Regions from separate parts of the Psychrobacillus sp. Z16_25 genome, predicted to be linked through region 2. Evidence: riboswitches for the same ligand, from Rfam matches in the RefSeq annotation. Region 2 holds a riboswitch; each other region holds the start of a gene.
What was found. Region 2 has a riboswitch for S-adenosylmethionine ahead of metK (methionine adenosyltransferase). Riboswitches for the same ligand answer to the same signal wherever they lie in the genome.
Positions count from the first base shown of each region.

Region 1: linked by a shared signal. The riboswitch ahead of AC1VU3_RS10220 (methionine ABC transporter ATP-binding protein) and the one ahead of metK (methionine adenosyltransferase) in region 2 are both predicted to bind S-adenosylmethionine.
Region 3: linked by a shared signal. The riboswitch ahead of AC1VU3_RS11555 (O-acetylhomoserine aminocarboxypropyltransferase/cysteine synthase family protein) and the one ahead of metK (methionine adenosyltransferase) in region 2 are both predicted to bind S-adenosylmethionine.

Region 1 is NZ_JBXEOV010000008.1:58,162-61,440, forward strand. It holds gene AC1VU3_RS10215 (methionine ABC transporter permease) at 1-322, opposite strand, end outside; gene AC1VU3_RS10220 (methionine ABC transporter ATP-binding protein) at 315-1,340, opposite strand; SAM riboswitch class I at 1,427-1,532, opposite strand; gene AC1VU3_RS10225 (thioredoxin family protein) at 1,581-1,892, opposite strand; gene AC1VU3_RS10230 (toprim domain-containing protein) at 1,905-2,255, opposite strand; gene gcvH (glycine cleavage system protein GcvH) at 2,333-2,713, opposite strand; gene AC1VU3_RS10240 (arsenate reductase family protein) at 2,787-3,149, opposite strand.
Region 2 is NZ_JBXEOV010000015.1:55,293-58,571, forward strand. It holds gene AC1VU3_RS14040 (gamma carbonic anhydrase) at 1-307, shown strand, start outside; gene metK (methionine adenosyltransferase) at 471-1,670, opposite strand; SAM riboswitch class I at 1,863-1,976, opposite strand; gene pckA (phosphoenolpyruvate carboxykinase (ATP)) at 2,166-3,279, shown strand, end outside.
Region 3 is NZ_JBXEOV010000010.1:33,511-36,789, reverse strand. It holds gene AC1VU3_RS11565 (YdcF family protein) at 1-452, opposite strand, end outside; gene AC1VU3_RS11560 (glycerol-3-phosphate acyltransferase) at 462-1,109, opposite strand; SAM riboswitch class I at 1,250-1,361, shown strand; gene AC1VU3_RS11555 (O-acetylhomoserine aminocarboxypropyltransferase/cysteine synthase family protein) at 1,476-2,768, shown strand; gene AC1VU3_RS11550 (homoserine dehydrogenase) at 2,893-3,279, shown strand, end outside.

The sequences.
Region 1 (3,279 bases), on a different contig from region 2:
AGGGTGCTGCACCAATCACCAATGCAGGAAATGCTGCATTTGGTCCTCTCATCGTACCGATTAAAAACGTTGTGAACGGGATTAACAGGATTATTAGAATTATAAATGGTATGGATCGGAATATATTTACCACCGCTCCAGTTAGCCAGTTAGCTAGCTTGTTTGCCCATGCTTGATGGGGGCTTGTTAAAAACAAGAGAAGTCCTAAGGCTAATCCTAAGATAGCCGTAAGCAGAGTAGAAACTCCTGTCATATATACTGTTTCCCATGTTGCTTCCCACATTTTAGGCCAATCCACATTCGGAAGTAATGTTTCAAGCATGAGGAATCACCTCCGTATGAATCTTTTGAGCATGGATAAAGTCAATCGCTTGCTTAATAGCCTTTTCTTTTCCTTCTAGGTGAAGAATCAGCGTACCAAAGGCCCCTCCTTGTGTATGAGAGATATTGCCTTGAACAATATTGACCTCTAAATCCATTTGCTTAATTAATCTAGATAGAATTGGTTGCTCCGTTTGTTCTCCTACAAAAACAAGCTTTACCAACTTACCATTTGGATAGAGCTCCCTTAGATTGCGAATAGTTTGAGTAGGCTGATTGGAGTCAGATATCTGTGAGACAAATCGTTTTGTAATAGGTGCCTGTGGCTTTTGGAAAACCTGCAGGACATCTCCTAGCTCTACAATTTTTCCTTTTTCCATAACCGCAACTCGATTACAGATTTTTTGGATAACCTGCATTTCGTGAGTAATTAACACAATAGTAAGCCCGAGCTTTTCATTAATATCTACTAGTAAATCTAAAATAGAGTCTGTTGTTTCTGGGTCAAGCGCAGAAGTAGCTTCGTCACATAGCAATACCTCTGGACCATTGGCAAGAGCCCTCGCTATCCCAACGCGCTGTTTCTGGCCTCCTGAAAGCTGTGAAGGGTAAGAATCTCCTCTTCCCTCTAACCCAACTAATTCTAGAAGCTCCTTGACACGTGCTGCTCGCTTTTCTTTAGATACCCCTGCAATTTCTAGTGGGAATTCAATATTCTCTGCAACCGTTCTAGACCAAAGAAGGTTGAAATGCTGGAAGATCATGCTTACCTTTTGTCTGAAGTGTCTGAGCTTATCCTCACTGATTGCTGTTATTTCTTGATTGTTTACGATAATTTGCCCTTCTGATGGTTTTTCTAGACCATTCAACAAACGAATCATTGTACTTTTTCCCGCACCACTGTACCCTATTATCCCGAAAATCTCTCCAGATTTAATTTCAAGATTTACATTATCTACTGCCACGATTTCTCCGTTTTTTGTAGCAAACTTTTTCGAGACTCCCTTTAAACTTATCATGTAAACCTGTCCGCCTTTCTATCAAAAAAACCCTTCTGCAAAAGAGCAGAAGGGGTGTAGGTAACAATAAATACCATTCATCCATTCTCTCATTTTTCAAAGCTTCTGCTTTGTGTGATTTGGCACCATTTCATTTTCATGACGGTTGCCGAGGCTTCATCGGGCACTTCCCTCTGCCTCTCTTAATAAGAGTTAGTTTTATTTAATTCACATATAGTATACTGCATATTATCATTATTATTAATCTACGTCAATACTTTTAATAGTTTCTATTAAATAGGGAACAGATTGAAAAGCATAAATTTTTCGAACAACCGCTCCATCTTTCGTGATTAAAAGACAAGGAACGCTTTCAATTTGATAGTCTTTGGCCACTTCTTGGATAAAATTAATGTTAGCCTGGCCTATAGGAACATCCACAAGTTCTTGGACAACCTCCATCATTTTATGGGCCACCTGGCAGGTTCCGCACATGGGTGTATATAAATAAAACAAGGTCATGTTTGATTGGTTTTTGTTCGCTTCCCATTCCTTGCGTGTCCATTCATTCATAAAGGCATCTTCCTATACTAAGAATTCTTTTTTCACCTTTATATTAACACGTTTCAAAATAGATGCCAAAACCTTCATCGGTGTATTTGCCACTTCTCCATACATTGGGTTTGTATAGAGATGTATAGCCTCGGGATATTCTTTTCTTACGATTGATCTAATTTGTTCTCCAGACTTATCGGCATCCAGAAATGCATAAATCGGAAGTCCATCATAAGGACTAAGAAGCTCCTCTAATTTCACATTGGATATCGTACCGTTTGTACATATAATTTCGGTTGGTTCATCTAGAAGTGTTAAAAGCTGAAGCTTATCTGACCTTCCTTCAACAAGAATAACTTGGTTACTAAAAATAGTAGTCATAGCTGCTTCTCTCCTTACTTCTTCCCTTTACCTTTATTATATGAAAAAAGCACCGATATTAACCGGCGCTTTGATTATTACTCTGCTATTAGTTCATCGTATTTTTCAGGGCTAAGTAAACTCTCAACTTCTTCCAAATCTGCTGGCTCGATTACAATCATCCATGCATTTTCGTAAGGTGATTCGTTTACAAATTCGGGGCTATCCTCTAACTCAGTATTAACCTCAACCACTTTTCCACTGATAGGTGCATATAACTCAGAAACCGTTTTTACAGATTCTACGCTTCCGAAAGGATCTCCAGCTTTGATTTCGTCGCCAACCTGTGGAAGCTCAACGAAAACGATATCTCCAAGCTCGGATTGTGCAAAATGAGTAATTCCGATTTTAGCTTTTCCATCCTCTACTTTTACCCATTCATGATCCGCTGAGTACTTTAAATCTTTAGGTGTGCTCATTTATATACCCCTCTCCAAAAATTATACATTCTACTATTATATTCACATACTTTTATAGTAAAAACAAGGTGATTTACTTGTTTTTCCACGTTTTCTCAAACTCGTCTTCCTTGAAACCGAGCGTTACATTTTTCCCGTCATACACAAGCGGACGTTTAATGAGCATGCCATCTGATGCAAGCAATGTAAGCTGTTCATCCTTAGACATATTCGGAAGCTTGTCCTTCAGCTGAAGCTCTCTATATTTCATTCCACTTGTATTAAAAAATTTCTTTAATTCTATGTTACTTTTATCTACGATTTCTTCTAATAAATCCTTTGAAGGCGGATTGTCGACAATATGGTGATTCTCAAAATCAACATTATTATCTTTTAACCATTTACTCGCTTTGTTGCATGTACTGCACTTTGGGTAACCGTAGTATTGTATCTTCATTTGATCTCACCCTTTTTCTTTTTATCATACTCATTCTCTCCTTCTTGAGCAAGCCATATAACGGTAGATGAGTAAATTACGGGGAGAATGGCCGGTTTTCTAATGGTGGATTAGTTTGGCAAGTTTCTAC
Region 2 (3,279 bases):
TAATCCTTTAGTTATTGAAGATGAAGCGACCATCGGCCATCAGGCGACATTACATGGGTGTACTATTCGAAAAAGAGCTTTAATAGGAATGGGCTCTATCATTCTTGACCGAGCTGAAATTGGAGAAGGTGCTTTTATTGGCGCGGGAAGTTTAGTTCCTCCAGGCAAGAAAATACCGCCAAATACATTAGCTTTAGGTAACCCAGCAAGAGTCGTAAGAGAATTAAATGATGAGGACAAAAAAGATATGGATCGAATCATAAATGAATACGTAGAAAAAGGAAAATATTATAAATCACTCTTATAAGCTTTCTATAAGAGAGGCGAAAACATGGCGTGGTAATTGGACAGGCATTCTTTACGTATATACACTATATCTAATCTAAAAATATACATTTATCATTTTGTCTATTATGATGAGTTTTCCTTAAATAAAAAAGAGACTTTCTGTTACGAAAGTCTCTTTCTCTTTAAATTCCTGCCTTTTGCTTTAGCTCATCTGCTTTATCTGTTTTCTCCCAAGGAGCATCGATGTCTGTACGGCCAAAGTGTCCATAAGCTGCTGTAGGCTTATAGATTGGGCGACGTAAATCAAGCATTTTAATAATACCAGCTGGGCGAAGATCAAATAATTCACGGATGTATGTTACTAGCTCTGCTTCCATTATCTTACCAGTACCAAATGTATCTACAGAGATAGATACTGGCTGAGCTACACCAATAGCATAAGCCAATTGAACTTCACAGCGATCTGCAAGTCCAGCGGCAACTATATTTTTTGCCACGTAGCGTGCAGCATAAGCAGCAGAACGGTCTACTTTTGTTGGATCCTTACCTGAGAATGCTCCACCGCCATGACGTGCATAACCACCATAAGTGTCTACAATAATTTTACGTCCTGTTAATCCTGCATCCCCTTGAGGACCACCGATTACAAATCGACCAGTCGGGTTAATAAAGTACTTTGTTTTATCGCTTATTAATTCAGCAGGGACGATTGGTTTGATTACAACCTCCTTCAGGTCTTGTTGGATTTGCTCCAACGTCACTTCTGGATGGTGCTGTGTAGAAATAACAATTGTATCTATGTGTACTGGATTGTTATTTTCATCGTATTCTACTGTTACTTGTGTTTTTCCGTCTGGACGTAAATAAGGTAACGTTTCATCTTTACGAACATCCGCTAATCGTCGAGATAGCTTGTGAGCTAAGCTGATTGGTAATGGCATAAGCTCCGGTGTCTCGTTACAAGCATAACCGAACATAAGACCTTGGTCACCTGCTCCAATCGCATCAATATCTGAATCAGACATTGAGCCTTCTCTTGCCTCAAGTGCTCGGTCTACACCAGCAGCAATATCTGGAGATTGCTCATCAATCGCAGTTAACACTGCAGAGGTTTCAGAGTCAAAACCATATTTAGCTCTTGTGTATCCAATTTCTTTGATAGTTGTGCGTACTACTTTAGGGATATCTACGTACGTAGATGTGGTAATTTCACCTGCAACTAAAACAAGTCCTGTTGTCACGGTAGTTTCACAAGCTACACGAGCATTAGGGTCCTCTGCTAAAATTGCATCTAGAATAGCATCAGAGATTTGATCACAAATCTTATCTGGATGCCCTTCTGTTACTGATTCCGATGTAAATAATCGACGTTGTGTCAAAATGCTTTCCTCCTATATCCTGCGAGATTTCTCTCAGGAATTGATACGGTACTCATTCCCATGTCAAGCCTATATTAAACTTGAAGCCGTTTCGGACTTGGCACACAAGGATTTAGGGCGATGTAAATAAAAAAACCTTTCACTCATGTTCAAATAAACAATGAGGAAAGGGATTCATATCATAAACACCTTTCACTCTTATCAATCAAGGCTATACCTTGTCTCAGGTTGGGCACCTTTGTAATAATAGTATTACAGGTTGCCGGGTTTCACAGGGCCTGACATCCCTCCACCGACTCGGAATAAGAGTATCCGTTCAATTTATCATCATACGTAAACATAAAATAGAAGTCAATAATTTTTGTCCAAAATTTCACAGTTTAAAAATTTTATGCTAATTAGTATAGATTATATAGTCAAATGTGTTATACTAATTCACATATCAGATAACCACCTCCACCTGTAGAGGGAAAATATAAAAAAGGATGGTAATATCACATGAATTCAATTGATACTATGAGTGAACTGACCCAATTGTTATCCGGGAATAATATTTGCCTTCAATTATCAGTGCCAGAGCTTGTTGAAAAAGCAACAGCTCGAGGAGAAGCAGTACTTACTTCCACCGGGGCTGTAAAAGCAGAAACCGGAAAATATACTGGTCGCTCTCCGCAAGATAAATATATCGTGGATGAACCTATCTCTAGAGCAAAAATTGATTGGGGTCCTGTGAACCAACCGATTTCCGCAGAAAAATTTGAAGCTTTATATATAAAAGTAGTGAAATATTTAAAAGAACAAGAAGAACTTTTCGTATTTAATGGATTCGCTGGTGCAGATCCTGAATCGCGCTTGAGCATCCAAGTCATAAACGAATTTGCTTGGCATAATTTGTTTGCTCATCAGTTATTCATCCGCCCTACTTCCGAAGAGCTTTCTACACATAAAGCTGATTTTACTGTAATCAGCGCGCCTAACTTTAAGGCTGACCCAGCTTTAGATGGAACGAACTCCGAAACTTTTATCATTGTTTCCATGGAAAAGAGAGTAGTTCTGATCGGCGGTACAGAATACGCTGGTGAAATTAAAAAATCTATATTCTCTATTATGAACTATTTATTGCCGGAAGAAAACATTTTACCAATGCATTGTTCAGCAAATGTTGGTGAACAAGGAGATGTTACCCTATTCTTCGGTTTATCTGGTACAGGAAAAACAACGTTATCAGCTGATGCTGGACGTAAATTAATCGGTGATGATGAACATGGTTGGTCTGATAAAGGTGTATTCAACATCGAAGGTGGCTGCTATGCAAAATGTATCGATTTAACTCGTGAAAATGAGCCACAAATCTATGATGCTATTAAATTTGGTACTGTTTTAGAGAATGTAGTAGTTGATGCGAATACGCGTGTAGCTGATTACGCAGATAACTCACTTACTGAGAATACGAGAGCAGCATACCCTATTCAATATATTGATAATATAGTAGACCCTTCTGTTGCGGGTCATCCAAATACAATTATTTTCTTAACGGCTGATGCATTCGGAGTGTTACCTCCAATCAGTAAATTAACGAAAGAACAAGCAATGTATCACTTCTTAAGCGGCT
Region 3 (3,279 bases), on a different contig from region 2:
TGCAAGTGGAAATCACTAGTGATGATAGTGACAGCTTCCACGTCATCAGGCAGAATCTCCTGAGAGAATAGTAGATTTTCATAAGTAGAGGTAGATTTATTTTCCAGAATGATTCTTTCCTCTTCAATCCCGTGTTCGACCAAGTATTCTTTCATTACAACTGCTTCTTCTATATCCTCATCAGGTCCCTGACCGCCAGAGACTACTAGTTTGATGTGTGGATATGATTGGGCATATTCCAAAGCGGCTTCTAGTCGATAGCGAAGTGCCAAGGATGGGATATTTCCTTCTTTGACTTTTGCTCCTAATACGATTGCATATTCATTTGTGCCATCTGCTGCTGGCTTAAGTCCATCCTCTAGCCATTTGCCAGTTAGTAACCATAATCCTCCTCCAACAAAAAAGGTGATAAAAACGGGTACTAGCACAATCCACCTCATTTTTCTTTTCATGTATGCTCCTTAGGTTGAAGGCTTTTTCTTCTTAATAACAGATGAAAGTGTTCGCTCTTCCTTTTTCATTAGTCGCTGAACATTCTCGCGATGAAGTAGAAGGGCCATCAAGAACAGAAAGCTGGCAACTATGACAGGACCTAATCCGTCTGCTACCCAGAAAGATGCTGCTACGAAAACGATATAAAATGCAAAAACTCCGATTAATAAATAGTCCGTTATAATAGTGATTGCTATAAGTAGCAGTAATGCGGCAAGCCCTACCGGCCAATGCAATGCAAGTAATACTCCGATAATGGAAGCAGTACCTTTTCCTCCTTGAAAGCGTGTGTAAATAGGAAAGTTATGTCCTAGGATTACAGCAGCCCCAGCTAAATAGAGTAAAAAATCTAACTGTGCAGGAGAAAAAATCTCTGTATATTGAGCAAACAATCGAACGCCGATGATCATAACGGCGCCTTTTAATATATCGATTACCCCAACAAGAATGCCATATTTCCAGCCAAGTACAATGGTTGCGTTAGATGCACCAGAATTATTTAGGCCTTCCTTTTTAATATTCACACCACTAAAAAATTGTGCTAGTTTCGAACCATGAATTGACCCAAGAAGATATCCGATGAAAAGAGTTGCAACTCCATATACCCAAATACTCATTTTACGTTCCCCCTTTCCAAGGTATTCCTTTTATTAAACGAGTGTAAGAATGAAAAAGTTTCAGAATTTTAACTATTTTCCTTGACGAATAAAAGAAGAGGAGCTAAACTGTGTAACAAGATGGAAATACAAACCAAATACTCTTATCAAGAGAGACCGAGGGAATAGGCCCTACGAAGTCCAGCAACCCCAGTTTTTACTGGAAGGTGCTACATCCTACAAATCCATTTAGTTGGATTTGGAAGATAAGAGGAGGAACAAGTCAAACAGTCCCCTCTTCTCATTACTAGAAGAGGGGTTTTCTTGTTCAATATCCTCTCGAGGCCTCCAGCATTCCATCTAAACTACTAAATTGGAGGAATTCAAATGACTAATCTTCACAAAGAAACATTACTTCTGCACGGTGGACAACAACCGGACCCTGTCACTGGCTCACGAGCGGTACCCATTCACAAAACGACTTCCTATGTATTTAAAGACACGGAGCATGCACAAAACTTATTTGCTTTAAAGGAAACTGGTAACATTTACTCCCGTATTACGAACCCAACAGTTGATGTGTTTGAACAACGTATTGCAGCATTAGAAGGAGGAACAGCGGCTGTCGCACTTTCCTCTGGGATGGCGGCTATTGCTTTTTCTATCTTAAATATTGCAGGAGCAGGCGATGAAATAATTGCAGCTGAGAATTTGTATGGAGGAACATTTAATTTATTTGCCCATACACTCCCAAGGTACGGCATTACCGTAAAATTTGTTGATTCAACCAATCCAGAAAGCTTCCGAGAAGCAGCTACGGACAAAACAAAGGGATTCTTTGCTGAAATAATCGGTAATCCAAGTCTCAATGTGTTGGACGTAGAGAAAGTGGCAAGCATTGCAAATGAGGTGGGAGTTCCATTACTGGTGGATAATACATTCGCGACACCTTATGGCTGCAATCCAATTGAGCATGGAGCTCACGTGGTGATTCACTCTGCAACAAAGTGGATTGGAGGTCATGGAACAACAATCGGTGGAGTCGTAGTAGACGGTGGTAATTTTAACTGGAACTCTGATAAGTTCCCAGGCTTCACGGAGCCAGATGTAACCTATCATGGATTACGTTACGGCATTGATGTACCAGATGTAGCGTTTGCTATTAAGCTGAGAGTACAGCTGTTAAGAGATTTTGGTCCCTCTCTTAGCCCGGAGGCTGCCTTTTCCTTCTTACAAGGATTGGAGACACTTCATTTAAGGGTGCCGAAGCATAATGAAAATGCACAGGAGATAGCTGAATACTTACAACAGCATGAAGGAGTGACATGGGTCAACTATTTAGGGCTTGAAAGTCACCCGACTCATGAGCTTGCAAAAAAATACTTAACATCAGGATATGGCTCCATTCTAACCTTTGGAGTAAAGGGTGGAAAAGAAGCGGGTCGAAAAATCATCGACAATATTGAAATTTGGTCTCATGTTGCAAACGTAGGAGATGCAAAATCGCTGATTATACACCCAGCATCCACTACCCATCAGCAGCTGACTCCAAAGGATTTAGTAAAGACAGGTGTAACCGAGGATTTAATTCGCTTATCAGTGGGCTTAGAATCAGTCGAAGATTTAAAGGAGGCGCTTGGTAGAGTTCTTCTAGAAAAAACAAATGTCCTCTCTAGATAGAATTTTTGTTGTGATTTGGGTTAAAATGGTCTACAATAAGTAAAATAATCAATCGTTGAAAGATTGGAAAATTTACTTCAGTACGATTTGGCTCAGGTTGTACGGGTTCTGAGGAGGAAACATCATGGCGAAAATTAAAGCGGCAATCTTAGGCTTTGGGACAGTAGGTCAAGGTATATATCACATTGTGAATGAAAAACGAGAAGACTTAAAAAAGTCATTGGGATTAGACATTGAAATTAGTGCAATTCTGATTAGAGATCTAGGGAAGGAAAGACCTGAGACACCAGGTGTTTTAGTCACGGATGATTTTGAGGATATTGAGAATATACCGGGACTTCAAGTGGTATTTGAGGCCATCGTGAATGAAGAGCCAGCATATAGCTATCTATGCAGGGCGATTGACAAAGGATGTCATGTTATTACTGCAAATAAAGTAATGTTTTCAAAATACAGCATCCCACTGCAGGAGAGAGCAAAATCTAGAGGAGTGTACGTTGGTTTTGAGGCT